DNA from 3 places in the Sphingomonas sp. CFBP 13728 genome. Region 1 is predicted to be linked to each of the others. Evidence: predicted binding sites of a transcription regulator. Region 1 holds the regulator's gene; each other region holds the start of a gene.
What was found. The regulator LexA, encoded in region 1, represses DNA repair genes until DNA is damaged. The targets are predictions, from matches to a motif close to GTTCCNCNCTTGTTCT.
Positions count from the first base shown of each region.

Region 2: recA (recombinase RecA) is a predicted target of LexA. The motif match lies at 8,813-8,828, and genes of this name have one in related genera.
Region 3: IFT67_RS03665 (ATP-dependent helicase) is a predicted target of LexA. The motif match lies at 5,994-6,009, and genes of this name have one in related genera.

Region 1 is NZ_JACYUS010000001.1:556,482-566,437, forward strand. It holds gene trpD (anthranilate phosphoribosyltransferase) at 1-668, shown strand, start outside; gene trpC (indole-3-glycerol phosphate synthase TrpC) at 670-1,446, shown strand; gene moaC (cyclic pyranopterin monophosphate synthase MoaC) at 1,443-1,910, shown strand; gene IFT67_RS02265 (energy transducer TonB) at 2,002-2,694, opposite strand; gene IFT67_RS02270 (molybdopterin molybdotransferase MoeA) at 3,288-4,469, shown strand; gene lexA (transcriptional repressor LexA) at 4,538-5,212, shown strand; gene IFT67_RS02280 (ComEC/Rec2 family competence protein) at 5,917-8,094, opposite strand; gene gltX (glutamate--tRNA ligase) at 8,185-9,615, shown strand; gene IFT67_RS02290 (citrate synthase) at 9,641-9,956, shown strand, end outside.
Region 2 is NZ_JACYUS010000003.1:547,470-557,425, reverse strand. It holds gene IFT67_RS15520 (hypothetical protein) at 1-80, shown strand, start outside; gene IFT67_RS15515 (hypothetical protein) at 137-385, opposite strand; gene moaB (molybdenum cofactor biosynthesis protein B) at 641-1,168, opposite strand; gene IFT67_RS15505 (lytic transglycosylase domain-containing protein) at 1,174-3,045, opposite strand; gene IFT67_RS15500 (uracil-DNA glycosylase family protein) at 3,042-3,824, opposite strand; gene IFT67_RS15495 (electron transfer flavoprotein-ubiquinone oxidoreductase) at 3,962-5,623, shown strand; gene IFT67_RS15490 (tetratricopeptide repeat protein) at 5,652-7,037, shown strand; gene IFT67_RS15485 (4-(cytidine 5'-diphospho)-2-C-methyl-D-erythritol kinase) at 7,372-8,304, shown strand; gene recA (recombinase RecA) at 8,906-9,956, shown strand, end outside.
Region 3 is NZ_JACYUS010000001.1:851,872-861,827, forward strand. It holds gene IFT67_RS03645 (IclR family transcriptional regulator) at 1-673, shown strand, start outside; gene IFT67_RS03650 (response regulator) at 707-1,546, opposite strand; gene IFT67_RS03655 (hypothetical protein) at 1,775-2,479, shown strand; gene IFT67_RS03660 (glycosyltransferase) at 2,525-3,634, shown strand; gene IFT67_RS03665 (ATP-dependent helicase) at 3,699-5,981, opposite strand; gene IFT67_RS03670 (GFA family protein) at 6,091-6,486, shown strand; gene IFT67_RS03675 (UrcA family protein) at 6,844-7,173, shown strand; gene IFT67_RS03680 (inorganic phosphate transporter) at 7,283-8,929, shown strand; gene IFT67_RS03685 (glycosyltransferase family protein) at 9,025-9,956, shown strand, end outside; gene IFT67_RS03690 (glycosyltransferase family 4 protein) at 9,888-9,956, opposite strand, start outside.

The DNA of each region.
Region 1 (9,956 bases):
ACCGCGCCGCTTCCAGCAAGGCCGGCGCCGCCGACACGCTCGAAGTCCTCGGCCTCGACATGGACCGCGCCGGCGCCACCGCGGAGGCGAGCCTCAACGAGATCGGCATCGCCTTCCTGTTTGCCGCCAACCACCACCCGGCGATGAAGCGCATCACCCCGATCCGCCAACGCATCGGCAAGCGGACGATCTTCAATCTGATGGGCCCGCTCGCCAACCCGGCCGGCACCACCCGGCAACTCATCGGCATCGCCCGCCCCGACTATGTGTCGCTCTACGCCGAAGCCCTCGAACAGCTCGGCACCGAAGCCGCGCTCGTCGTCTCGGGCGAAGAAGGCCTCGACGAACTGTCGGGTGCCGGCCCCAGCATCGTCGCCTCGGTCGGCACCGCCGCGCTGCCCGGCACGGTTACGCCCGAAGACGCTGGCCTCACTCGCCACGCGATCACCGACATCCGCGGCGGCGACGCACACCACAACGCCGACGCGCTCCGCCGCCTGCTCAAGGGCGAGGCCGGCGCCTACCGCGACGCCGTCCTGCTCAACGCCGCCGCCGCCTTGATGGTCGCCGGCACCGTCCCCAATCTTGTCGACGGCGCGGCCAAAGCCGCCGCCGCCCTCGACACCGGCAGCGCCGACGCGCTGCTCGCCCGCTGGATCGCCTACTGACATGACCATGCTCGACCGTATCCTCGAGACCAAGCGCGCCGAAGTCGCCGCGCGCAAGGCAACCACCTCGCTCGCCGACATCGACGCCGGCATCGCCCGCATGTCGAAGCCCCGCGGCTTTCGCGCCGCGCTTGATGCGAAGACCGGCTACGCGCTGGTCGCCGAGGTGAAGAAGGCCAGTCCCTCGAAGGGCCTGATCCGCGCCGACTTCGATCCCGTAGCCCACGCCCGAGCCTACGAAGCCGGCGGCGCCGCCTGCCTCTCGGTCCTGACCGACGAAAAGTGGTTCCAGGGCTCCGACGCCTATCTGACCGCGGCGCGCGACGCCGTCTCGATCCCCGTCCTGCGCAAGGACTTCATGGTCGACCCGTGGCAGTCGACCGAAGCACGCGCGATCGGTGCCGACTGCATCCTGATCATCGTCGCAGCACTCGACGACATCCAGATGGCCGAAATCGAGGCCTCCGCCCTCGAATGCGGCATGGATGTGCTGGTCGAGGTTCACGACGCGCACGAGATGGAGCGCGCGCTGAGGCTCAAGTCGCGGCTGATCGGCGTCAACAACCGCGACCTGCGCGACTTCTCGGTCGACTTCCAGCGCACCTACGACCTCGTCGGCAAGGCCCCCAAGGACTGCACCTTCGTCGCCGAAAGCGGACTCACGACCCGCGCCGAACTCGACGCGATGGCCGCGCACGACATCCACTGCTTCCTGATCGGCGAAGCGCTCATGCGCCAGGCCGACGTCGAAGCCGCTACTCGGGCGCTCGTCGGATGACCGGCCTGACCCACATCGACGAAGCCGGCGCGGCAAGGATGGTCGACGTCGGCGGCAAGGCGGTCACCGCCCGCGAAGCCATCGCCTCCGGCCGCATCACCATGTCCGCCGAAGCCGCCGCGGCGATCGGCGCCGGCACCGCGAAAAAGGGCGACGTGCTCGCCGTCGCGCGCGTCGCCGGCATCATGGCCGCCAAGCGCACCAGCGACCTCATCCCCCTCTGCCACCCGCTCCCGCTCACCAAGGTGGAAATCGACCTCGTCGTCGACGAAACCGGCGTAACCGCCACCGCCACCGCCTCGACCGAAGGCAAGACCGGCGTCGAAATGGAAGCGCTCACCGCCGCCACGGTCACGCTCCTGACGATCTACGACATGGCCAAAGCGATCGACAAGACGATGGTCCTCACCGACATCCGCGTCCGCGCAAAGTCCGGCGGAAAATCCGGCAACTGGACCGCCTAAAACAAAACCCTCTCCCCAAAGGGGAGAGGGAAAGACGCCAAAGGCGGCGAGGGTGAGGGCAAGCCAAGCAGTTTGCCGTCAATTCAGGGTCTCAATCCCCACCCATAGCCCACTCATGATCCTCCACGATCGTAGACTCCACCGGCCGCCCCGCCGCATCGAGCGAAGGGTCATACCGAAACCGCTCCTCGATCAACCGGCACGTCAGCGCATCCAACTCCCGGCTCCCGCTCGATCTGGTCACCCGGCACCGCGACACGCGCCCATCGGTCTGCACAAGATACCGAACCGAGACCCGCCCCCGGATCCCCGTCTCGGCCGCCTCGCGCGGATAGTCCGAATCCTTCAACCGCCCCTTACGCCACCGCGGCGGCGTCTCCTCGCCCCCGCCGCCGTCGCCATCGCCATACCCACCGCTGCCGGTGCCATTACCAATCCCGCCACTCCCGGTCCCCGGCCCGCGAATATCCGAAGCCCCCGCCGTCGCCTGCGCCCCCACCCCAGCCTTCTCCGCAACGACGACAGGCGGCGGCACGACGATCGGCACCACCGGCGGCGGCGCCACCACCTCGGTAGCCTTCGACTTCAAATTAGGCGGCGACGCAGCCCCTTCCGGCTTGCGGCTAGGCGAAGGCCGAGGCCTCACCTTCTCCTCGGGCGGCGGCGGCGGAGGCGGCGCCGCATCGAACACCTTCAACGCATCGGTCACCGCCGCCGGCATCGTCACCACCAGCCCGTTGAGCAGCGCATAGCCCAGCACCCCCGGCAACAGGACCGCGCCCACCGCCGCCCCGATCCTGTCTCTCGCCCGAGGCTGATTGCGTGTCATCATACTGATCTGGTGTCTCTTTCCCCCAAACAAAGCCCCACACCGGATGAACCCGCGCTGGCCAGAGGTACGAAGGACGCGAAGGCCATCACCCGCATCCACTTACCGCCCCGGAAGAAAGCAGCGGCGCCAACCTCCCAGCACCACGCCAGCGAACTGGCACCACCCCCGCGAACTAACACCACCCCGGCGAAGGCCGGGGCCCAATTGGGAAGGCCAACATTATAGCGACAACCATCCGCCCAACCCTTGTTTCCCCGCGAAGGCGGGGACCCAGTCTGGGCTCCCGCCTTCGCGGGAGAACAAGAAGGCGGTAGCTAACGTTCGATATCTACCCGCCCAGACGGCGCCAGCGGCTAAGCTCGCCGCGCCGCGCTAAGCCAACAACGCCTGTCCTACACACCAAACCCATGGCAGAGCACGGAACCTACCCCCACGCCCCGCGCTTCCCCATACAACACCCCAAAAGCGCCAACCGCCAAAACGCTCCCAGCGTCTACACTTCCTATACTTCACTTTTCAGAACCGCCCAAAGACAGAGCCTTAGCATGACCCTAGTCCCCGTCGCCGAAGCCCAGACCCGCCTCTTCGCCATGGCCCCCCGCGTCGGCCACGAGACCGTGACGCTACGCGAAGCCGCCGGCCGCTGGGCCGCCGAGGACATCCTCGCCCGCCGCACGCAGCCCGCCGCCGACCTCTCCGCGATGGACGGCTACGCGATCCGTTACACAGACCTCCCCGGCCCCTGGAAAGTCATCGGCGAAAGCGCCGCCGGCCGCCCGTTCACCGGAACAGTCGCCCCCGGCCAAGCCACCCGCATCTTCACCGGCGCCGCCATGCCCGAAGGCGCCGACACCGTCATGGTCCAGGAAGAAGCCGAGCGTGACGGCAAGACCCTGATCCTAGCCGGCGAAGGCCCCCCGACACTCGGCCGCAACACCCGCCGCAAGGGGCTCGATTTCTCCACAGGCATCCGCCTGATCGCCGCCGGCGACCGCCTCAGCCCCGCGCGCATCGCCGTCGCCGCGACCGGAGGCCACGGCAGCCTCACCGTCAACCGCCGCGTTCGCGTCGCCGTCGCCGCCACCGGCGACGAACTCGTCCCCCCCGGCTCGACCACCGACGGCGTCGCGCTCCCCGAATCGAACGGCATCATGCTCGCCGCGATGCTCGCTGACATGCCCGTCGATATCATCGATCTCGGCATCCTCCCCGACAATCTCGAAGTCCTCCGCGAAGCCTTCGCCAGCGTGCAGGCAGACCTGCTCGTCACCACCGGCGGCGCGTCGGTCGGCGACCACGACCTCGTCCGCCCGGCGATCGAAGCCGCCGGCGGTACGATCGATTTCTGGCGGATCGCGCTGCGCCCCGGCAAGCCGATGATGGCCGGCCGGATCGGCGAGATGATGGTGCTCGGCCTCCCCGGCAACCCGGTCTCCGCGTTCGTCACCGCGACGTTGTTCGTCAAACCCGTCGTCGCGCACATGGCCGGCGCATGCGATCCGCTCCCCCAGTCAACCCATGCACTGCTCGGCGAAGACCTGCCTGCGAACAACGCCCGCACCGACTATCTCCGCGCCGAACTGCGCGACGGCAAAGCCTATGCCTCGACGATCCAGGACAGCTCGATGCTCCTGACACTGGCCCGCTCGACCTGCCTCATCGTCCGCCCCGGCAACGCACCGGTTGCAAAGACAGGCGAATCGGCGGAAATCCTCGTGATCGCGTGATACGGACGCTTGACGGCGTTAATTATGTTCCATAGAAGTTCCCAGTCTGTTCCGGACGGAGAACCGCCATGCTCACGCGCAAGCAGCACGAACTCGTCTGCTTCATCAACGATCGCCTCAACGATACCGGCGTCTCGCCGTCGTTCGAGGAGATGAAGGACGCCCTCGACCTCAAGTCGAAGTCGGGCGTCCACCGTCTGATCAGCGCGCTCGAGGAGCGCAACTTCATCCGCCGCCTGCCCAACCGCGCCCGCGCGCTCGAGGTGCTGCGCATGCCCGAGCGCCCGGAAAAGAAGACGCCGTCCAAGCCGTCGAACGTCAAGGCCGCGCCCGCCGCCGCGACCCCGCAACCCGCCAACGACGTCATCGAGATCCCCCTCCACGGCCGCATCGCCGCCGGCGTCCCGATCGAAGCGTTCGAAGGCAGCACCATGCTCGCCGTCCCGGCCGCGCTGCTCGGCACCGGCGAACACTACGCCCTCGAAGTCTCGGGCGACTCGATGGTCGAAGCCGGCATTCTCGACGGCGACTACGCCCTGATCCGCCGCACCGAAACTGCACGAGACGGCGAGATCGTCGTAGCGCTGATCGAAGACAGCGAAGCCACCCTCAAATACTTCCGCCGCGAAGGCGCCATGGTCCGCCTCGACCCGGCAAACCGAGCCTACGACCCCCAACGCTACGCCCCCGCCCAAGTCCGCGTCCAAGGCAAACTCTCCGGCATCCTCCGCCGCTACGACTAAGCCGCGGAGGGGTAGCCGATGTGGCTGCCCGGTGTGCCGGCGTTGTTCTCCGGTCGCACCGGCGAGGCAGGATGCCGATCGGCAGGACGGATTCCTCATTGCGTCGGTTACCGGGCAATAGAATTGTTCAACAAGCCCGGCAACTTGAGCAAGAGCGTTGAAGATAGCGCAAGTGTTTTGATACAGTCTTCACACAATGCCGTGAGTCGCGTGGGCGTCTATTTTCAATGCGACATGGCATTCGGAAGACGATTCCACATTTCATTGCAAAACGGCGCTTGCGGCCCAAATCTATAATCTCTGTGCCTCCGCGCCTTTGCGCGAATATCTCGTCGACAACCCTCAGCGCAACAGAAGATTGGTTCGCGCAGAGGCGCAGAGACGCAGAGGTGTTCCGCTCCGAGAAGAACGCCGCTGTTCCAAATGCCATCGGAATGAGACCCAGACAACCACTCGCCAAATTTACTCTGCGCTGCAAAATTTCTCCGCGGCTCCGCGTCTCCGCGTGAACATTCATCTGACTAAAATCGCCCGCGGCTACGGATGATTGTGCTCACGTAAAGGCGCAAAGCTGTTGTGTCTGGACCAGCCTACCGTCCTCCCCAGGCACAGAGGAAGCCGACATGACACTCTCGTTTATTAAAATGGCCGCGGTTTATCAGGTCATGCCGCCTTCGCGCCTTTTGCGTGGTTAATTTTACGCGTCAGCGTTTCCCATTTACTCGAAACGCCGATGCTGAGCCCCGAAACCCGCCCTGCTGCGGCTTGAATGGAGTGCGTTCGAGGATTGGCGGGTCGCGCCAAGGGTGGCGGTCGCCCGCGTTCAGTATCGTCACGACCGTCCCCGCCCCCAAGGTCAGCGCGACGCCGCCCGTCCGCCGGAGGACGCGGCGATCCAGTTTCAGCCACCGCGGTACGCACCGTTTCGGCAGCCCACGTTCGCTGACAACAACGTCGGCGCTCCGACAGGCGGTGATCAGCTCGGCGATCGGGACCATATAGGCGCTGCGCGTCGCAAGGACCCGCCACATCCGTCCCCGTGCGGCGATATCGGTGACGCACAGATCGCGACTGCACCGCGCATCGGGTTGGTCCGCCAGCAACAGCGGCTCGCCGTCCACCCCACCATTCTCCGCCAGCATGTCACGCGTATAGTCGCCCGCCCTATCGCGCAGCATCGCGAGCCCCGCCGCCGTCCGCACCGCGACATGACGCCCGTCGCCGGTCACGAGAACATCCGGCGCCGGCGTCGTCAGCGCCCAGACCGCCCCGATCGCCAGCGGGACCACCCCGAGTCGCCGCCACCGCGTCCGCCACAAGGCGATCCAGATGCCCCCGACGATCATCAAGGCGAACGCCGCCGTCGGCATCGCTGGCAAGGACCGCACCGATCCTGGCGCGCTGGCAACGATATGCGCCAGCCACAGCAGAGCATCGAGCGAGCGCTGGACCAGCCACCATATCGGCGCTCCGAGCCCGCCCGCATCGAGCAGCAACGCCAACGCTTCCAACGGCATAACGACGAAGGTCGTCAGCGGGATTGCGATGATGTTGGCGAACGCGCCGTAGAGCCCGGCCTTGTGGAAATGATAGACGGCGATCGGCATCAGCGCGAACTCGACGAGCAGGCCGGTGAGCAACAGCGATGCTATGCCGCGAGCGAGGCGGCGCGGCCTGCCTTCCTCATGGGGGCCGAAGAACGCGCGAATGGCTGGATGCTCGTGCAGCGCCATGATCGCGGTGATCGCCGCGAACGAGAGCTGGAAGCTCGGCCCCGCCGCCGATTCGGGTAGAACCAGCATGACGCACGCCGCCCCCGCCGCGACGAGGCGCAAGGTCATCGCCTCTCGGCCCATCGCCAGCGCCGCCAGTACGAGCAGCGCGGCGACGCACGACCGGATCGTCGGGACCTGGCTGCCGGTCAGCAACGTATAGCCGATCGCCGCCGCCGCTCCCGCCAACGCAGCGATCAAAGGCAAGCGCGCGTGCAGCGCTAACCAAGGACTCAGCGCCAGCAGCCGCAGCACGATCAACATCGTTGCCGCCACCGCTGCGGTGATATGCAACCCGCTCACCGACAGCAGATGCGCGAGTCCGGCGCGGCGCATCGCTTCCGAATCCTCCTCGCTGATCGCACCGACGTCGCCGGTTGCGAGCGCTGCGGCGATACCGCCTGCGCTGCCGTCCAGTCGCGATACGATGTGGTGCGAAAGCGCGCCGCGGATGCCGGCTCCCGACTCGCTCGGCGTCGTCACGACCACCGGTGCGAAACCTCTTCCTGTCGCTCCGATCCCGCCGAACCAAGCAACTCGGGCGAAATCGTAGGCGCCCGGCACCGCGGGCAGCGGCGGCGGCATCAGCCGCGCCCGCAGACGCACGACCGCTCCCGTTCCCAGCAGCTTCGGCGCATCCGACTCCGCCAGATTGACGCGGATGCGGTATGGCAGGGTCACCGGTTGCCCGTCGGTCTCGGCGCCCTTCCCGATCGGCAGCAGCGTCAGCCGGACCAGCTTCCGCGCCACCAGCGGCTCAATCGCCTCCACCCTCGCGGAGAAACTCGCGACCGACGGTCCGCCCAGCACTGGTCGCGCTACCAACTCCGATCGCGCCCAGATGAGACCCAGACCCAGCGCCGCAGTCAGCAACCCAATCGCGAGCGACCGCGCCGCACGGCCACCCTGCCCCACCGCCAGACATGCCAACCCGCTCGCCACCAGCAGCAGTATTGCCACGCACCACGCTGCCGGATCCGGCAGCGCGAACCACAACGCGATTCCCGCACCCAGCATCACCGGCAGCCACAGCACCAGCTGGTCGCGCTCCGCCTCCAGCCAGCGCTCCACGGCGAGCCCGACGACAGCCCCCCATCGCGGCACGCCCATTTGTCGCCGCCAAGGACGCATGCTAGGGGCGGCGACGGCTGTTATGGCCATCGTTTCTCCATTGTTTCATCAGTCTGGGAGCACCCGCGGTTGGGCGCAATATCTGATACGGGCACCGCCAATTCGGCCGCACCCGTGGTTACCCGTTTCGCTCCGTCGCCGACGGGGTTCCTGCATCTTGGCGGCGCGCGCACCGCGCTGTTCAACTGGCTGTTCGCCAAGGCAAATGGCGGCAAGTTCCTGTTGCGGATCGAGGATACAGACCGGGTCCGCTCGACCCAGCCGGCGATCGACGCGATCATCGACGGAATGCGCTGGCTCGGGCTCGACTGGGACGGCGATGCCGTCATGCAGTTCGCCGGTGCCGAGCGTCACGCGCAGGTTGCGCACGAAATGGTCGCGAACGGCCACGCCTATCACTGCTACATGACCAACGACGAGATCGCCGCGATGCGCGCCGAGGCACAGGCAGCGAAGAAACCGCTCCGCATCCGCAGCCCCTGGCGCGACCGCCCCGAGAGCGAAGCGCCGAACCTTCCCCACGTCGTCCGCCTGCGCGCGCCGCAGGAAGGCGCCGTCACGATCGAGGACCGCGTCCAGGGCGCCGTCACGGTCAAGAACGAAGAGATCGACGACCTCGTCCTGCTCCGCTCGGACGGTACGCCGACCTACATGCTCGCCGTCGTCGTCGACGATCACGACATGGGCGTGACGCACGTCATTCGCGGCGACGATCACCTCAACAACGCGTTCCGCCAGTTGCCGATCTACCGAGCCATGAACTGGCCCGAGCCGATCTACGCGCACATCCCGCTGATCCACGGCCCCGATGGCGCCAAGCTGTCGAAGCGTCACGGCGCAGTCGGCATCGAAGCGTACCGCGACGAGATGGGTATCCTGCCCGAGGCGTTCGACAACTACCTGCTCCGGCTTGGCTGGGGTCACGGCGACGACGAGATCATCAGCCGCGAACAGGCAGTCGAGTGGTTCGATCTGTCGGGCGTCGGCAAGTCGCCCTCGCGCTTCGACCTGAAGAAGCTCGAGAACCTCAACGGCCACTACATCCGCGAAGCCGACGATGCGCGCCTTGCGCAACTCGCCGCCGACCGTCTCGGCCATGATCTGCCGGCCGGCGGACTGGACCTGCTCACGCGTGCGATGCCGGTCCTCAAGCCCCGTGCCGCTAACCTGAACGAGCTGGCCGACGGATCGAATTTCCTGTTCAGCCAGCGCCCATTGGCAATGGATGACGCCGCAGCGAGCCTTTTGCAAGGTGAAGCGAGTGTCATTTTGGCGAACGCGCATGCCGAACTTGACGCGCTCGCCGAGTGGGATACGGAGGCGCTCGAAGGCGCAGTACGGCGCGTGGCCGAAGCGCGGGGCGTCAAGCTCGGCCAGGTCGCACAGCCGCTTCGCGCCGCGCTGACGGGACGCAAGACGTCGCCGGGGATCTTCGACGTGCTCGACCTGCTCGGGCGCGACGAGAGCCTGGGACGGATCGCCGACCGGATGGCTAGCTGATAAGATTTCGAGGAAGGATACAAGCATGAGCGAGACCGCAACCCTCAAGGTCGACGGCAAGGATTTCGAGTATCCGGTGATGTCCGGTACGGTCGGACCCGATGTCATCGATATTCGCAAGCTGTACGCGCAGACGGACAATTTCACCTATGATCCGGGCTTCACGTCGACGGCGTCGTGCCAGTCGAAGCTGACCTATATCGATGGTGACGCGGGCACGCTGCTGCACCGCGGCTACACGATCGGCGAGCTGGCCGAGCAGTCGAATTTCATGGAAGTCGCCTATCTCCTGCTCAACGGCGAACTGCCGAGCGAAGACGAGCTGGCGAACTTCTCGAACA
Region 2 (9,956 bases), on a different contig from region 1:
TTCATCTTCACGGTGCGTCGATCAACAAGCAGCTCGTCGATCTCATCCATACCGCGAGGGGCGGCTCCGCGCTGGCGTAAGGCGGCCGCGGTCCGGTCGCGACGATCACGAGATCGCCCGACCGAACCATCACGCGTCACTTCTGCGCCAGAGCCATCGTCTTGGGCATGTTCAGACCGGCTGCCGACCATTCCGCGCTGGTCTTGCAGGTCGTCCTACCGATCCGCGAGCCGGTCACGGCGGGATCGTTCAAGCAGTATTTCTGCGTCTTGGCATCGTATTTGAGCACCGTCTTCTGGATCGAATCCTGCGGTGCCGCGAGGGCTGGAACGCCAGTGGCCAGAACGGCGACGGCAACGAGGCTCTTCAGGAAGATCGAGGTCATGGCAGCATCCTTGTGATGGTTGGTACGAGGCGCCCGATGGGGCGACATCTCGATCAATGCATCTGGCGTGCCAGTTATATAATACAGTGCATCAGTCGTCGTAAGTCGTTGAGGATGCCGGAAACTTCTTGATCGTGCGCAGGCAGAAAGCGGATTCTCCACTTGGTACGCCGCACTATCTAATGGTGATAACCGCGAGAAAATGGTCCGAGTTCGCGTGCTCGATCGCTAATTTAGCGAACAGGCCCGCGCCGGTTAGCGCTCTAGCAGCCGCGGCATCAGCTCGACGAAGTTGCAGGGCCGATGGCGGCTATCGAGCTGGTCGCGCAATATGCCGTCCCAGCCGTCCTTCACCGCGCCGGTCGAGCCGGGCAGCGCGAAGATATAGGTGCCGTGCGACACGCAGGCGCACGCCCGAGACTGGACCGTCGAGGTGCCGATCGTCTGATAGCTCAGCATGCGGAAGAGCTCGCCGAAGCCGGGGATCATCTTCTCGGCGACCTGCTCCACGGCTTCAGGCGTCACGTCGCGCCCGGTCACGCCGGTGCCGCCGGTGGTGATGATGCAGTCGACCTCCGGATCGCCGATCCACGCGTGCAGGCGCGAGACGATCGTCTCGACGTCGTCCTTCTCGATCCGGCGGTCGGCGAGAACATGCCCCGCCTCGGTCAGCCGCGCGACCAAAGTATCGCCCGAGCGATCCTCGGCAAGGCCACGCGTGTCCGACACGGTCAGCACGGCAATTCGGACCGGCAGGAACGTCCGGCTTTCATCGATCGGCATGAAACTCAGTCCGCGCGCGTGACGGTGGTGGACTGCGGTCCGACGCTGGCATTCACCGCGACGGTGGCGTTCAACGGCGCCGTGCTGGCACGATATTGCGTGTACGGCTTGGCCGCCATCCGCACCGCGGTTGCCCCCGGCAGGCCGGGGAAGCGCGGCCACATGCCCTGCGCCAGCGCGTTGCGGCTGGTCGATGCCTTCTTGCCGCCCTGCGCCTCGTACATCCAGTAGTTGCGCAGCACGGTGGTGACGTAGCCGCGCGTCTCCCAGTACGGGATGCTTTCGATATACATCAGCGGATCGCCGTTATCGTGGACGATCGCGTTCCAGTCGCCGACCGGACGCGGACCTGCATTATATGCCGCGATGACCTTGGGCAGCAGCCCGCCGGTGACGCCCGCCATGTCGCGCAGACGCTCGAGATGGCGCTGGCCGACATCCATGTTGGTGCTCGGCTTGGTCAGTGCTTTCACGTCGATCGAGGTGCCACGCTCGCGCGCGAAGTCGGTCGCGGCGGCAGGCATGATCTGCATGAGACCGTACGCGCCGGCCGGGCTCTTGATCGTGTTGCGGAACCGCGATTCCTCGAGCGTGTGCGCGTAGACCAGTGCCTTGTCGATGTGCCAGCCGCTGTCGGGCGTCCAGTTCGGCGTCGGATAGCGCGCCTCGGCGGTCGACGTGACCCCCTGCGGGCAGTTGTGCGCGAGCCAGACGGTCGTAGCGGGCAGGCTCAGCGCTTCCGCCACCCGGACCAGGTTGCCGAACTCGCGCGGATCGCCAATTTTCGCCTGCTGACGGATGACGGTATCGGCCAGGTCGGTCTCGCCGACCTCGACCAGTGCCGCCGCGACGCGGACGTTCGGACGCTTGCCGACGACCTTCCAGTCGCTGGCCACGAGCCCGCCAACCGACGTGCCCTTGTCTTTCATCGCGAGCTGCTGGCGCGCGAGCTGGCCGTAGAAGCTCTCGCCGAACTGCGCCGCAGCCTTCAGCCGACCCTCAATCTTGTCGGGCCGCGAGCACACCATGTCCGCGCGCGACGCCCAATACAGCGCCGCCGCGCGCAGATCGACATCGCCGGCCCGCGCCGCGACACCTTCGAACCCGGTCTCGGCATTCGCGCAATCGTTCTGCCGCCACGCCGACAGCGCGCCGACCCAGCGGCCCTGGACCGCCCAGTCGCCGACGCCGTCCTGCGCCTTTGCCGCCATCACGCGCGCGTTCACGTCGTCGCCCTGGAGGAAGTAAATCCACGCGATCTTCTGCTGCCACTCGGTCAGCGCTTCCGGAGTAAGCCCTGGCGTACTCTCCAGCAGCGACTGCGCCTCGCGGCCCATGTCCGCCTTCACATAAGGCTGCATCTTCAGCGCCAGATCGGCCGCGATCATGTCGCCCTGCAGGCTCTTGGCGCGGACGCGACGCGGGGCGCCGTCCTGCCAGATAAGCCGCTGCGCCGTGGGGAGGGGGGGCAGGTCGACCGCGCCGCGGGTCGTCGCGAGGCGCGAGATCTGCGCGGCTTCGGGCAGTTCGGGCGCTTCGTTGAGCAGCGCGACCAACGGCTCCATCTCGACGCGAGGCGAGCCCTTCGCCGTATACATCTCGGCGCGCGCGATCGCGTGCAGCGGGCCGGGCTTCATCGTGTCGAGCCCGATCTGCGCGTCGGTCCACTTGCCGTCGCGGATCGCCGCGAACACGGTTCTGTAGGCCTCGCGCTGGCTCGCATCGAGCTGGTCGGGGATCTGTTCGATCGTCGGTGCGCCGATCAACTGCGTCGTGCCGAGCCGCGCGTCGCCAGCGGGCTCACCGGCAACGGTCGCCGCGAGTGCTGGAAAGGGGAGGGCGCTGAGCCCCAGAACGATAGCTAGAGTCCGAATCATCTCACACCCTCTTGCGACGTCAGTCCGCGCATCAGCATCTGCAAATCCTTCCAGGCCTCGGCCTTGGCCGCGGGCTTCTCGATCAGAAACCGCGGATGAAAGCTCGCGACCACGCCGGTCTCGTCGGAAGCTTTGCCAGACGCCGAACCGGATCCCGTTTCTCCGGTCTTATGGTTAAACTCGTGTAAACGCCCGCGCGCGCCCTGTAATTCTGTCCCGAGGATCGCACGGCTCGCCGCATTGCCCAGCAACAGCAACCGCTTGGGCGCAACCAACCCGATGTGATGCTTGGCGATTTCCGACAACCGCGCCTCGACCTCGCTCTGGATCCGCCCCGCCGTCGGCCGCTTCGCGCAGACCGCCGCCAGATGCACTTCGTCACGGGTCAAACCGATCGCCGCGAGCATCTTGTCGAGCAGCCGCCCCGATGCACCACTCAGCAGTGCGCCGGCATCGCCGTCGTCCCGGTCAGGGCAATCGACAAGCACCATGACCGTAGCGTCAGCCGGACCTACGGCAGCCAGCGAAACCCCGCTCCAGTCCGCCTCGGGAACCTCCGCGCCGCTCCGCCAGGCCAGGAAATCGGCCAGCAAATGCGGCATCGCGGAGGGGGCCAAGACCGGCGCAGCAGGCACTGCGGCGGGCGCGACCAGCGGTTCGGGCGCCGCAAACCAGTCGCGCGGAACGTCGTCGACCAGCGTGTCGACGCCAGCCTCCTGCCACCAGTCGAGCGCGCTCGCCGCTGTATTTCGCCAGTCGATGGTTTGGTCCGCCCCCACGGGGTAACCTATGCTGCACGGTTGACGTGGCGGTCAACTCGCGCAATCGCCATATTGGACAAGATGGTGCCGGCCCGAGCCCGAACGAGGGGTGGGGCGCAGCTATGGCAATAGGGGACATCCCCCGGGAGACGATGATGACGACACGTGAATCGATGCCGTACGACGTGGTGATCGTCGGCGCTGGCCCGGCCGGTCTCTCGGCAGCGATCCGCCTGAAACAGCTGGCGGCCGAGAAGGACGCCGAGATCAGCGTCTGTGTGCTCGAAAAGGGCTCCGAAGTCGGCGCGCATATCCTATCGGGCGCGGTCATCGATCCCAAGTCTCTCGACGAACTGCTGCCGAACTGGCGAGAGGACGGCTGCCCGCTCGCCGAAGTGCCGGTGACCGAGAACCATCACTGGATTCTCACCAAGACGAAGAAGAGCGAGATGCCGCACTTCGTCACGCCTTCGTTCATGCACAACAAGGGCACGTACACCGGCTCGCTCGGCAACCTCTGCCGCTGGCTCGCGGGCAAGGCAGAAGAACTCGGCGTCGAGATCTTCCCGGGCTTCGCCGCCGCGGAAATCCTGTTCAACGACGACGGCTCGGTCAAGGGCGTCGCGACCGGCGACATGGGCGTCGCGCGCGACGGCACGCACAAGGGTGACTACACCCCCGGCCTCGAACTCCACGCCAAATACACCTTCTTCTCGGAAGGCTGCCGCGGTCACCTCACCAAGGAGCTGATCCGCAATTTCGCGCTCGACAAGGACAGCGATCCGCAGGTCTACGGCCTCGGCATCAAGGAGCTGTGGGACATCGATCCCGAACTCCACGTCCCCGGCCGCGTCATCCACACGCAGGGCTGGCCGTTGTCCGAGACCGACGGCTCGAACGGCGGCGGCTGGATCTATCACCAGGCGAACGGCCAGGTCTCGATCGGCTTCGTCACGTGGCTGAACTATACCAACCCGTATCTCTCGCCGTTCGGCGAGATGCAGCGCTGGAAGACGCATCCCGAGATCGCCGCGCTGCTCAAGGGTGCCAAGCGCGTCAGCTACGGCGCGCGCGCGATCAGCGACGGCGGTTTGCAGTCGATTCCCAAGCTCGTCATGCCCGGTGCCGCCCTCATTGGCGACAGCGCTGGCTTCCTCAACGTGCCGCGGATCAAGGGCACGCATACCGCGATGAAGTCGGGCATGATGGCCGCCGAGGCTGCGGTCGAGGCGATCGTCTCGCAGCGCGGCCATGACGAACTTGCTGCCTATCCCGAGGCGTTCGAAAAGTCGTGGGTGAAGAAGGAGCTGTCGGTCGTCCGCAACGTCGTGCCGCTGGTCAAGAAGTTCGGCGACCTCGTCGGCTCGGGCCTCGCCGGCATCACGATGTGGGCGGAGCATCTCGGCATCAAGTTGCCCTTCACGATGCACCACCACCCCGACAACGAGAGCCTGTGGCGCAAGGATCTCGTCAAGCCGATCGTCTATCCGAAGCCCGACGGCGTCCTGACCTTCGATCGCCTCTCGTCGGTGTTCGTCTCGAACACCAACCACGAGGAGGACCAGCCGGTCCACCTGACGCTCAAGGATGCGAGCGTGCCGATCGAATACAACCTGCCGATGTACGACGAGCCCGCGCAACGCTATTGCCCGGCCGGCGTTTACGAGGTGGTGGGCGAAGAGACCGGCGATCCGAAGTTCGTCATCAACGCGCAAAACTGCGTCCACTGCAAGACCTGCGATATCAAGGACCCCACCCAGAACATCAACTGGGTCGTACCCGAGGGCGGCGGAGGCCCCAATTATCCCAACATGTAAGCGTCTGTTTCTAGCCGTAGGTCTTGCCGTGGCGGCGCCCGCCACGGCTGCGCCGGCTGATCTCTCCGCCTATCTCAAGGCTCGCGTCGCCGACGCCGCCGGCCAGCCGGACCTCGCGGCGACCAGCTACGCCAAGGTGCTGGCGGCATCGCCCGACGATCCCGTCGTCGCGATCCGCGCCTATCGCGAGGCGCTGGAGGCCGGCGACGTGCCGCTCGCCACCCGCGCCGTCGCGGTACTGAACAAGGCTGGCGTAGCTCCCGCCGACGCAGCACTGATCCCGCTCGCCGATGCCGCCCGCCGCAACGATGCGAAGGCCGCGAGCGCAGCGATCACCACGTTGTCGAGCGGCCCCCTCGTGGTCCTCGCGCCCTCGCTCTACGCGTGGGTCGCGCATGCCGAGGGCCGCGATCCCGAACCCTCGCTAGCGACCGCCGCAAAAGACCCCGTCGCCAACCGCTTCGCCACGGAAACGCGCGCGCTGATCGCCGCCGCACCGCGCAAGCAACCGCTCACGATCGGCGTCTCGCGCCTGCTCGCCCGCCTTGCCAGCGACCTCAGCGCAGGCGAACCCTCGCCGTTGTCGATTGCGCTAACCCAGGCCGCGCTGCGCGCCGACCCCGGCTACGACGCAGCGCGCGTGCTCCTCGCCGACGCGCTCGCCCGCAACAAGCTGGTCGACCGCGCGCTCGTCGTCCTCGACGGCGTCGACGCCAAGAGCCCCTCCGCCCCGGCAGCCGCCGCCGAACGCATCGACATCCTCGCCACCGCCGACCGCAACGGCGAAGCGCTTGCCGCCGCCAAGAACCGCGTCGACCAGAAGGGGTCTGAGCCCGCCGACTGGCAACGCTACGCCGACCTCCTGCTGACCACCGGCAACCCCGCCGAAGCCGCGACCTGGTACCAGCGCATCATCGCTGCCGACGGCGCGAAGGGCGGCAGCTGGGGCAACTGGCTGCAATATGGCGGTGCGCTCGACCAGGCCGGCCGCTGGCCCGAAGCGCGCGACGCGCTGGAAAAAGCCGTCGCCCGCGGCCCCGCGCAACCGCTCGCGCTCAACTATCTCGGTTTCGCGCAAGTCGAGCACGGCGACGACATCCCCGCCTCGATCAAGCTGCTCGAACGCGCCAGCCGGATCGATCCCACCAACGCTTCGATCACCGATTCGCTGGGCTGGGCCTACCACCTCTCCGGCAACACCGCGCGCGCTCTCCCCCTGCTCGAAACCGCCGCGCAAGCCGAACCCACCAACGCCGAAATCGCCGACCACCTCGGCGACGCCTATTGGAGCATCGGCCGAAACTACGAAGCGCGCTACGCCTGGCGCGCCGCCTTGCTGACCGCCGAACCCGCAGACACGGCGCGCATAACCGCCAAGATCGCCAACGGCCTCCCGCCCAAAGCTCGCCGTTGAAACCCCTCTCCCACCGGGAGAGGGAAGGGACCCGCAGGCGTGGAGAGGGCAAGGCGAGTTGACGGCAAAGGGGCGATTTCGCGAGATCACCACCAAATTTTGAGCGCCGAAAGAGCCGCGGCAGTGATCGTGACAATGCCCGCAACTGGCGAGGCGTGCCGCGCCTCAGGTCCGCCGTCATCCTGACGAAAGTCAGGATCCAGAGTCAAGGACGGCACCAATCGTTACCCTGGATCCTGACTTTCGTCAGGATGACGCGCTTAAACCCGCCGACATCACGCGTACTACGCTAAGCCGCGCTAGACCCCTTCGCCGCCAAACCCCGAGACCGACAATGCCCGCCATCACCGAACCCGCCCCCGCCAAGATCAACCTGGCGCTCCACGTCCGCCGCCGCCGCCCCGATGGCTACCACGATCTCGAAACCCTCTTCGCCTTCGCCACCGACGGCGACGTGGTCACGGTAGAACCCGCCCAAACCGACAGCTTCACCATAACCGGCCCCTTCGCCGCAGCACTCCTCCCCGCCCAAAACACCACCCCGACCCCCAATACCCCCCCGGCGACGGCCGGGGCCCAATTGGGAACGGCACATGACGAAGCACCCCGCTCGTCCAGCGCCGCCCCCTGGCAAGGCAACCTGGTAACCGCCGCAGCAGACGCCTTCACCACCGCCTTCGCCTCCGAGGCCCACCACGCCATAACCCTCGAAAAGCACCTCCCCATCGCCTCAGGCATAGGCGGAGGCTCAGCCGACGCCGCCGCCACGCTCCGCGCGCTGGCCCGCCTCCACGGCGTACCCCCAACCGACCCCCGCCTCCACGAAATCGCCGCAAAGCTCGGCGCAGACGTCCCCGCCTGCCTCGCCAACCGAACCACGTTAGGCACCGGCAAGGGCGACACCCTCACCACCCTCGAAGGCATGTCCGGCACGCCCCTCCTGCTCGTAAACCCAGGCGTCGCGGTCTCCACCGCCGCGGTCTTCAAGACCTGGGACGGCCGCGACCGGGGCCCGATCCCCGAAGGCAATCTCCTCGACCGCGCAAAAGCCGGCCGCAACGACCTAGAACCCCCCGCGCTGGCCCTCGCCCCCGAAATCGCCGAAGTCCGCACGCTCCTCGACAAGGCGCACGGCGTCCTCCTGTCCAGAATGTCCGGCTCCGGCGCCACCTGGTTCGCCCTGTTCGAAACCCGCGAAGCCAGAGACGCCGCCGCTACCGCCGCCCAAGCCAAAGGCTGGTGGACCCTAGCAACAACCCTCGCGTGATCGATCAATAGGCGGCGGCACCTTTGAGACTGGGCGCTACCGCACCGCCACCGCCCGTCATCCTGACGAAAGTCAGGATCCAGAGCGGCAAACGAAACCGCCCGTCACGACCAGTTCGTGACACCATCGACGATTCGATCGCCGCCAAAACCCCGCTCGAACAACCAGAACCGATCTCGACCAAACTCTGCCCGGCCCATCTCGTTACTCCGGATGTGTACGGCGCTTATCCCCTTCGAAAACGTGGAAGTCCGCAGTCATACGGCACCACGCCCTCGCCTTGTTCTCCCGCGAAGGCGGGAGCCCAATCGGGATCCCCGCCTTCGCGGGGAGACATGTCTTACTTGCGCGCAAGGGACAGCCGCCGCCGTGTTCAGGGGACTAGCGCTCCGCGGACTCAATGGTCGACGAGCGCGGAACGGTGGATGCTGAACCAAGCCCTGCATGACTAAACTCGGTAACCAATCGCGGCCGTTGCGAAACGCACACCCTTTCTGAAAAACCTATCGTTCCCCACTTGTTCCAAAAGAACAAAGAGAATACATGGTGTTTGACGCGTTGAATGGCACGCGCGCTTGCTTTAGCGATGGGAGCATATTCGATGGCCGCTAATCTGAAAGTGATCGACACCGGCATGGCAACCGCAACCAACGACCGGCAGAAGGCGCTCGACGCCGCGCTCGCGCAGATCGACCGCGCCTTCGGCAAGGGCTCGGCAATGCGCCTGGGCTCCAAGGAAACCATGCAGGTCGAGGTCATCTCGACCGGCTCGCTCGGGCTCGACATCGCGCTCGGCGTCGGCGGCCTGCCGCGCGGCCGCGTGATCGAGATCTACGGTCCGGAAAGCTCGGGCAAGACCACGCTCGCGCTCCACGTGATCGCCGAAGCGCAGAAGGGCGGCGGCACCGCGGCGTTCGTCGATGCCGAGCACGCGCTAGACCCGGTCTACGCCAAGAAGCTCGGCGTCAATATCGACGAACTGATCGTCTCGCAGCCCGACACCGGCGAGCAGGCGCTCGAGATCGTCGATACGTTGGTCCGTTCGAACGCGATCGACGTGCTCGTGGTCGATTCGGTCGCAGCACTCGTGCCGCGCGCCGAAATCGAAGGCGAGATGGGCGACAGCCATGTCGGCCTTCAGGCCCGCCTGATGTCGCAGTCGTTGCGCAAGCTCACGGGTTCGATCAGTCGCTCGCGTTGCATGGTGATCTTCATCAACCAGCTCCGCATGAAGATCGGCGTCATGTACGGCAACCCTGAGACGACGACCGGCGGCAACGCGCTCAAGTTCTACGCCTCGGTTCGCCTCGACATCCGCCGCATCGGCGCGATCAAGGCGGGCGAAGAGGTCACCGGCAACCAGACCCGTGTGAAGGTCGTCAAGAACAAGGTCGCCCCGCCGTTCAAGCAGGTCGAGTTCGACATCATGTACGGGCAGGGCGTCTCCAAGCTCGGCGAAATCCTCGATCTCGGCGTGAAGGCCGGTCTCGTTGAGAAGTCCGGCGCCTGGTTCAGCTACGACAGCGTGCGCCTCGGCCAGGGTCGCGAAAACTCGAAGACGTTCCTCAAGGACAACCCCGAAACCGCCGACCGCCTCGAAAAGCAGATCCGCGCGCGCACCGACAAGGTCGCCGAAGAAATGATGGCCGGCC
Region 3 (9,956 bases), 300 kb from region 1:
CCTGACCGCGATCGTCCAGCGCCTGCAACGATCGACCGGCGAGCTGTTCCGCATGATCCAAGTGCTCGAACAGCGCGGCTTCGTCGAGCAGACGATGGAGGGGTATTCCCTGACCTCGCGGCTGTTCGACATGGGGCTGGGTCGCCCGCCGATCCGCAACCTGGTGGAGACTGCGCTGCCGGTGATGCGCAGCCTGTCGCTCGAGACCAAGCAATCCTGTCATCTGGTGTTCGCATCCAGCGGCGACATGGTCGTCGTCGCGCGGATGGAATCGTCCGAACAGCTCGGCTTCTCGGTCCGCGTCGGGCATCGCCGCCCGATCCATCATGCCGCGTCGGGCATCGTCCTGTATGCGTTCCAGCCGGCGGAGGTTCGCGCGCAATGGGAAACGCTGTTCGTGCCGCCCGCCACGCCGGCCGAACGCGCCGACCTTCATGCCGAAGCGGACGCGACGCGCGCACGCGGGCATTTCAACGCGCCGAGCAGCTTCACCGAAGGCATCACCGAGCTGTCCGCCCCGATCCTGCGCGGCGATCACGCCGCGGCGGCGTTGGCGATACCGTTCGTCCGGACCAAGGTGGCGCCGATGGCACTCGACGACGTCGTCCTGCGCCTATGCGACGCCGCAGCGGCGATCTCGCGGATGCTGTCGCTCAACGACGGCCGTATCTGAGCCGCGTGCAAAGGAATCGATCGTCGAGCGGCGTTACAGCGCGACGACGGCAGGCATGAAGACATAGCCGTTGCCGCGCACCGTGCGGATGATCTCGACCGGATCGACCGCGAGCAACTTGCGCCGTAACCGGCTGATGTTGACGTCGATGGTCCGACCGCGCGCGGTGCTGTCCGACCTCCCCGACCGCTCGATCATCTCGTCGCGCGAATGGACCTTTTGCGGCTCCATTACGAAGATGTTGAGCAACTGGAACTCGCCGTCCGTCAGGCGGACGGTGGTGCCGTCCGGCGCGTGGAGGAGGCGCATGCGGGTGTCGAGCCTCCAGCCGGCAAACGCGAGCGCCTCGACCGACGCCACGCGCGCAGGTGCGCCGGCGCTTGTGCCGGCAGAGATCGCGCCACCCGTCGCCCCGTTTCCACGGCGACGCAGCACGGACCGGATCCTTGCGAGGATTTCGCGGGGGCTGGACGGTTTCGTGACGTAATCGTCGGCGCCGAGTTCGAGCGCGACGACGCGATCGACCTCGCCCGCGAGCGCCGAAAACATGATGACGGCGGGTGCATCGCCGTCCTGGGCCAGCGTGCGCAGGACGGACAGCCCATCCTCGCCGGGCATCATCATATCCAGAACGACGAGATCGCATGGCGACCGATCGAGCCGGGAGCGAAGCGCCGCGCCGCTCTCCACCGCCTCGGCGCGAAGCCCGTGATCGACGAGGAACTCGGTGAGCAGCTCGCGCAGTCCGGGATCGTCGTCGACGATGACGATCCGCGGACTTTCAGGTCGGATGCCGTCGGGTGCGTCCGGATAGTCGCCGTTGTCGGGAACGCGGGAAATGGGGGCCGGCAGCCCGTGATGGTTTGCGATCATGACGGTCTGATGCAGGTTATGTTTGTCCGGGATATGTCTGGACACCTTCCGTATATTAGCGCGCGAATAACGCGTCTCGTGACGGCTGCCGATGACGTCGACATTGTGCGAAACGCAAGACGGCGCTAGCGGCACGTCGCCATGTCGATCGCCGCCACCACATCCCCGCCTAAGTCCTTGAACTGGCTTCGGCCTTTGTCGGGACTACAGATACTCAAGCGTGGCGACGTGCCGATCACGCGGGTGCAGATCTATGGCCAGCGGTGCAGCGGGACGAATCTGGTCACGCGCGCGATCGAGGCCAACATGCCGGGCATCGAGATTACCGAGGCGTTCGGGTTCAAGCACTGGTTCGTGCCGCCGCAGACGTTGTTCGTGAAGGATACGCTGGTGCTGGTCGTCGCGCGCGATGCCTTCGACTGGGCGCGCAGCCTGCACCGCCAGCCCTGGCACGCGCATCCCGACCTCAAGGCGCAGCCGTTCGACGTCTTCATCCGCAGCCACTGGCACAGTTATTGGGACGATCATTTCGGCCACATCGAGCCGGGGCATCCGATGCAGGGCGGCGAGATGCTGCATGAACGCGATCCCGAGACGGGTGAACGCTTTGCCAATTGCATCGCCAAGCGCACCGCGAAGCTGCGCCATTGGTCGACGCTGACGAACCGCGCGCACAACGTGGCGTTGCTCGGCTATGACGCGTTCGCGCGGGATCCGGGGGCGTTCGTGACCGCTCTCGGCGCGGCGGCGGGAATCGCCTGCCGCGAGCCGTTCGTGCCGATCACCAGCTACAAGGGGCAAGGCCATGCGCCCTATGTCCCGACGCCCTATCCCCCGCTGGAGGCCGACGATGCCGAGCACATCACAGCGTGGCTCGATCCCGAGGTGGAGGCGGCGTTCGGGCTCTCCGCCCGGCATGACGCGGTATATTAACGCACATCAATCGCGTTTCCGGGTGATCTCTCTAGGGTCGGCGTCATGAGCAAGCCGATCACCTTCTTCATCCACCATCAGGGCCGTGGCCACGCGAACCGCGCGATGGCGATCATCCGCGAATTGCCGGCGACGCGCGCGGTGACGATCCTGACCGCGAAACCCTCGTTGTTCGACGGGTTCAAGCGCCCCATCACGATCGCCGCGCTGCCCGACATGATCGGCGCGCCGGTGCCGACGCCCGGCCTGTTCGCGCAGGCGACCCCCGAGGTGATGCACTGCGTCCCGCTCGGCGTGGCGAAAACGCGGGCGACGATGCGGACGATCGTCGACCATCTCGACGACGTCGACCCAGCGCTGTTCGTGGTCGACGTCTCCGCCGAGATCGCGCTGCTCGCACGGATCGCCAGCGTCCCCGCGATCAGCATCCGGATGCACGGCGACCGGCTCGATCCCGGGCATCTCGGCGCGTATCAGGCAAGCGTCGGCCTGCTCGCACCGTTCGGCGAGGCGCTCGAACAGGCGGACACTCCCGACTGGGTGCGCGCCAACACCTGCTATGCAGGCGGCCTCTGCACGACAGTCGACGACGTCCCGACCAAGGCGGAGGCGCGCGCGAAACTGGGGCTCGATCCCGATCAGGAGATCGTCGTCGTCCTCACCGGTGGTGGCGGTGCGGGAACGCCCTACGCGCCGCTGACGATGGCCGCGCGCGCCGTACCCGACGCGCGATGGCTGGTGCTGGGGCCCGTCCACCGCGAGGGCCACGAGACCGATTTCGGCAATCTCGTCGAACTCGGCTGGGTGCCGGGCGTGACCGATCACATCGCCGCCGCCGACGTCGTCATCGCCTCGGCTGGCGACAACACCGTGCACGAGATAGCCCGCGTCGGTCGCCCTTACGTCTGCGCGCCTGAGTGGCGATATTTCAGCGAGCAGACGCGCAAGGCCGAACGGCTGGCCGAACTGGGCGCGGCAGTGGCGCTCCCGGCATGGCCGGGCGCGCTGACGCCGTGGCGCGGCATCCTCGACGCCGCCAAGGCGCTCGACCCAGCGGCGCTCGCGGACCTGTACGATGCCGACGCGGCAAAGGTGGCAGCGGACTATCTGGAGGATCTGGCGGTCTCGCTTTGGGCGCCCGCTACAGTCGACTAGATTGAAACCCGCCCCCGCGAGGGAGGTACGCGATGAGCGCGGTCCGTTCAGCGCCGGCACCCGACTAGGGTGTAAGCGTCACGAACGTATCCATCACCCGCTTCCGGCCTGCGCTCTCGAAGTCGATCTCCAGCTTGTTGCCCTCGATCTCGGCGATCGCGCCGTAGCCGAACTTCTGGTGGAAGACGCGCATGCCGAGCGACAGGTCGTCACGGCCCTTGTTGCCGAGGCTGATCGCGCTCGATCGGCTTTCGACGACGCGCGCGGGTTTGGTTGAGAAGGTGCTGCCGGTGCCCGACGCGCGCTGCCAGCCGGGGCCTCGGCCAGTGCCACGAGCAACGTCCGCGAACGGATCGGCGCGGTCGGACCAGTTAGCTTGCCAGAGGCTTGCGCCGCCGGACATCGTGGTTTCGGTGTCGATATGCTCAGGCGGAAGTTCGGCGACGAAGCGCGAGGGGATCGAGGAGTTCCACTGGCCGTAGATGCGGCGGTTCGCCGCGTGGATGATGACCGCGAGCCGGCGTGCGCGCGTGATCGCGACATAGGCTAGGCGGCGCTCCTCCTCGAGGCTCTTCACGCCGCCTTCGTCCAAGGAGCGCTGCGACGGGAACAGGCCTTCCTCCCAGCCGACCAGGAATACGGTGTCGTATTCGAGGCCCTTGGCGGCGTGGATGGTCATGATCGTGACCTGCGGATCCTGCGCGCCGCCCTCGTTGTCCATCACCAGCGAGACGTGCTCCAGGAACGCGCCGAGCGAGTCGTACTCCTCCATCGCGCGGACGAGTTCGCTGAGGTTCTCGAGGCGGCCGGTCGCCTCGACCGACTTCTCGGCCTGGTACATCGCGGTGTAGCCGCTCTCGTCGAGCAACTGGCGCGCGAGTTCGGCGTGCGGCAGGCTGGTCGCCATGTCGCGCCAGCGGGCAATGTCGCCGACCAGCCGTCCGAGCGACTTCTTCGCGGCCCCGGTCAGTTCGTCGGTGTCGAGGATGCGCGCGGCGGCGGTGGTCAGCGGCGTGCCGGTGGCGCGCGCGAGCTGGTGGATGCGCGCGACCGCCTTGTCGCCGAGGCCGCGCTTGGGGACGTTGACGATGCGTTCGAAGGCAAGGTCGTCGGCCGGCTGGTTGACCACGCGGAGGTACGCCAGCGCGTCGCGAATTTCGGCGCGTTCGTAGAAGCGGAAGCCCCCGACGATCTTGTACGGCATGCCGATCGCGATGAAGCGGTCCTCGAACTCTCGCGTCTGGTGCTGCGCGCGGACCAGGATCGCCACTTCGTCGAGGCTCTTGCCGGAGCGCCGGACGATGTCGATCTCCTCGCCGACGCGGCGTGCTTCCTCGGGACCGTCCCAGACGCCGATGACCTTCACCTTCTCGCCGACGTCGCGCTCGGTCCAGAGCTGCTTGCCGAGCCGGCCGCCATTGTTGGCGATCACGCCCGAGGCCGCGCCAAGGATATGCGGCGTGCTGCGGTAATTCTGCTCGAGGCGGATCACCTTCGCGCCCGGAAAGTCGCGCTCGAACTTCAGGATGTTCTCGACCTGCGCACCGCGCCACGAATAGATCGACTGGTCGTCGTCGCCGACGCAGGCGATGTTCTTGCGCTCCTGCGCGAGCAGCCGCAGCCAGAGATATTGCGACGAATTGGTGTCCTGATACTCGTCGACCATGATGTATTTGAAGCGCTGCTGATACTGCGCGAGCACGTCACGGTGCGTCTTCAGGATCACCAGCATGTGGAGCAGCAGGTCGCCGAAGTCGCAGGCGTTGAGCGCGATCAGCCGCGCCTGGTATTGCTGGTACAGCTCACCGCCGCGGCCATTGGCGTAGCGTTCGCTCTCGCCTGCATCGATGTCGGCGGGGACGAGGCCCTTGTTCTTCCACTGGTCGATCAGCCCGGCGAGGCTGCGCGTCGGGAAGCGCTTCTCGTCGATATCGGCGGCCAGGATCAGCTGCTTGAGCAACCGCAACTGGTCGTCGGTATCGAGGATCGTGAAGTTCGATTGCAGCCCGACCAGTTCGGCGTGGCGACGCAGCATCTTCGCGGCGATCGCGTGGAACGTGCCGAGCCACGGCATGCCCTCGACCGCATCGCCGACCAGCCGCCCGACCCGCTCGCGCATCTCGCGCGCGGCCTTGTTGGTGAAGGTGACGCTGAGAATCTCGGACGGCCACGCCTTCTTGGTGAAGATCAGGTGCGCGAGCCGTGCCGTCAGCGCCGCGGTCTTGCCGGTGCCGGCGCCTGCGATGATCAGGACGGGCCCGTCGGTGGTCAGCACCGCCTCGCGCTGCGGCGGATTGAGACCGCGCAGATAGGGAGGCTCTGCTTGCGGCGCGGACGTTTGGGCGATCTGGTTCACCGGTGAACAGGTAGGGAACGGGGGCCGATGGGGCAAGCGGGTATGGCTTGCGCAGATTGCCGATACGTGGAACAAGTCAAGAACACCACGGGAGGCGGACATGCTGGCGGGACGATGTCATTGCGGAGCGATCGGCTATGTCGCGGAGGGCGAGCCCGAGCATCATGCGCTCTGTCATTGTGGCGATTGCCGTCGCAGCGCAGGCGCGCCGATGGTCGGCTGGATCGCGTTCAAGACCGAGCAGGTGACCATTTCGGGCGATCCGGTCACCTACGAATCGTCGGCGACTGGCCGAAGGCAGTTCTGTGGAAAATGCGGAACGGGGCTGTTCTACGCGAACGCCGCATACCTGCCGGGGATTATCGATATCCAGTCCTGCACGCTGGACGACCCCGAAGCTGCGCCGCCGGGCGCGCATATCCAGGTCGCGGAGCGGTTGGCGTGGATGACCGACATAGTCGCGCTGCCGGCGTTCGATCGCTATCCCGGCATGTAGGCCGCGCCCTATACGTTAATGCGGATAGGCGGCCAAACCGTGCCGTTTCATGTGGCTGACCGGGTGATTTGCTCGGTCCCGGATCAAATTTTGGGTCGGCGTCTGAGAGAAATAGGCGAGTCGCGGCGGGTCCTCGCTCCGTTCGACGACGCGCCCGGTCGATTAATCGTATAAACCCGGACCGCCGCCGAACCGTCTCGGAAGCGACGCGCAAGCGTAACGATCGCGGCGTAGGGCTCGCGCCAGCAACGTGGTTCGTGATCGCAGAGGCCGCATTCAGAAAGGCCTTACGAAACGCAAGCCGTTGCCCGCGCGCTATCGAGCGTGCGGACCGCAGGACCATTTGAGGACATCATCATGAAGATCTCGATCAGCGCCGCTTGCGCGGCGATCGTCGGCGCATGCCTTTTATCCACCAGTGTCACGGCCGCGCCGTTACGCGATCCGGTCACCATCCGCGTCAGCCTCGCGGGTGCCGACCTGACCAGCGAGGCCGGGCGGACCGCGTTCCAGCACCGCCTGCGAGCCGCGATCTCCACCGCGTGCGCACCGCGTACCGGCGGGCTCGACGCATTCGGCGACTCGCAGCAATGCCGGCGCGAAATGATCAAGGACGCCAGCGTCCAGGTGGCGGCGTTGCTCGGGCGCAACGGCGTGCAGCTGGCAAGCAACGTCGCGCCGCGATGACCCGCGAACGGGGCGGCACGGCTGCCGCCCCGTCTTCGGACCAGCCTCCCGCGACGTCTTGATCGGGCCTGTCATAAAGTTGTCATCGTTAGGGCCGACTGCACGCGCTATGGCTACCTCCACATTCACCGCGGATGCGATCGCTTCGACTCCCCGCAGCGGCCCGAAGCTCGATCATTCGCTGCATCCGTCCGGGCGGTGGATCTTCTTCGCGATCCTGCTCGGCGGACTGGCCTATGCCGGGATCAGCATCGCCACCGATACCGCGCAGGTCGGCGAGAGCTTGGCGGGCGGCGCGTTCGCGTTTCTCGCGCTCGCGTTGCTGATCGCACTCGGGTTCGAGTTCGTAAACGGTTTTCACGATACCGCCAATGCGGTCGCCACCGTCATCTACACGCATTCGATGCCGGCCCCGTTCGCGGTCGTGTGGTCGGGCTTCTTCAACTTTCTCGGGGTGATGCTGTCGTCGGGCGCGGTCGCCTATTCGATCGTCACGCTGTTGCCGGTCGACCTGATCCTCAACGTCGGCAGCGCTGGCGGGTTCGCGATGATCTTCGCGCTGCTGCTCGCGGCGATCCTCTGGAACCTCGCGACCTGGGCGGTCGGGCTACCCAATTCGTCGAGCCACGCGCTGATCGGATCGATCCTCGGCGTCGGGCTGGCCAACCAGCTGATCAGCGGCGGTTCGGACGGGACGTCGGGCGTCGACATGGCGCAAGTCTGGAAAGTCCTCTCCGCGCTCGCGTTCAGCCCGGTGATCGGCTTCGTCGGCGCGCTGTTGCTGCTGCTCGTGATGAAGCGGTTCCTGCGCGACAAGAAGCTGTACGAGGCACCCGAAGGCCAGACGCCGCCGCCGCGCGGCATCCGCGCGCTGCTGATCGGGACCTGCACCGCAGTCAGCTTCGCGCATGGCAGCAATGATGGGCAAAAGGGCATGGGCCTGATCATGCTCATCCTGATCGGTTGCGCGCCGACCGCCTATGCGCTCAACCGGACGATGCCCGAGAGCGCGACGCCGGCGTTCGTCCAGGCAGCGCGAGCGGCTTCGGCGGCATATGTCGCGCATGCCGATGGCAGACCGGCGAACGTGGGTGCGGCGCGGACCGCCGTCACGCAGGCGCTGAAGTCGAAGCGGGTCGCCGATCCGGTCGTCTATGGTGCGCTGGCGACGCTGTCGGACGACGTATCGAGCCGGATCGCGGGCTATGGTTCGCTCGGCAAGGTGCCGGCCGCGGCGACGCCGAACCTGCGCAACGACATGTACCTGGTGCTCGACACGACCAAGCTGATCGCCGCCGACAGGGCCGCGCAGAGCCGCTTCACCGCGCAGGAGATCACGACGCTGAAAAGCTACAGCGGCAAGCTGGAACAGGGCACGCGGTACATCCCGACCTGGGTGAAGGTGACGGTAGCACTCGCGCTAGGCCTCGGCACGATGGTCGGGTGGAAGCGGATCGTCGTCACCGTCGGCGAGCGGATCGGCAAGACGCACCTGACCTACGGGATGGGCGCGTCGGCCGAACTGGTGGCCGCGGCGACGATCCTGCTGGCGGTGAATTACGGCATGCCGGTGTCGACCACGCACATCTTGTCGTCGGGCGTCGCAGGCGCGAGCGTCGCGAACGGCGCCGGGTTGCAGCGTCGGACCGTGATGAACATGGCACTCGCGTGGGTGATGACGCTGCCGGTGGCGATGCTGCTGTCGGGCGTATTGTACTGGCTCCTGCTCACGCTGGCGCATTCGCTCGGCTATTGAGACCTACCCCCGTCATCCGGCGGTAAGTGGCATAAGGTCGGTTCGCTACGAGCGCCGTGGGGAACCGCTCGCCCGCGCTGCGGGTTGCCCGACCCATGCGATTACGATGCTCGATCTGTGGAAACTGGGACTGGCTCGCGCGCGCCGACTGGTGCGAATGTAGCCATTGCCGCCTGCTGGTGCGCGACGTGCGCGAAGTCGGTACGGTCGCAAACGAGATCGTCGCGAGGCTCGAAAGCGGGCTGGTCGATCTGGAGCGCGATCCGGCGGAGCGCTGGATGCTCGACCCGGCAGGGTTGCGGAACGCGGCATGGCGGTTCGGGTTCGCGGTGGAGCCGGTCGCCGTCGCGCGGGGCGACGTCCGCTTCCCCCCGGATTACCGTCCCGGCCGCGCGCATGCGACGCGCGCGACGACCGTGCCTCACGCGACAGGGCTCGGCATCATGGCGCGCCCCGCCGATAACGCCGACATCGTCGAGATCGCCACCCGCTACCGCGACGCCTTCCCCCGAATCGTCGTGCTGCTCGACGGTACCGCAGCCGAGGCAGACGAACTCGCCGAGCGTCTCCCGTGGATCGAGGTCGCGCATCACCCGCTTGCCGGCGATTTCGCGGCACAACGCAATCGCCTGCAGGACGCGATGCAGACCGACTGGGTGTTGCAGATCGATACCGACGAGCGGCCCGACGCCGCCTTGCTCGACGCGCTTGGCTGGCTGGTCGCGGCGGCGGACCGCGATGGGCTGCGGTCGCTCGGCTTGCCTCGTCACAACATGGTCGATGGCGTGCAGTCGGCGTCGTATCCGGACATCCAGTACCGTCTCAACCGCAGCGACATCCGCTTTGCCGGCCGCGTCCATGAGCGCCCGGTCGTGCCGTTCGTCGAAAGCTCGCTGGCGCTGGCCGGTGCGCTCGAACACCGGCTCGACGGCGAGCGGGTGCGCGAGCGGACGCGGGTCTACGAGGCGATGTCGGCCGGTGCGGGCAGGCCGGAGGACGAGGCGTTGCTGCTCGCGGCCTTCGACTC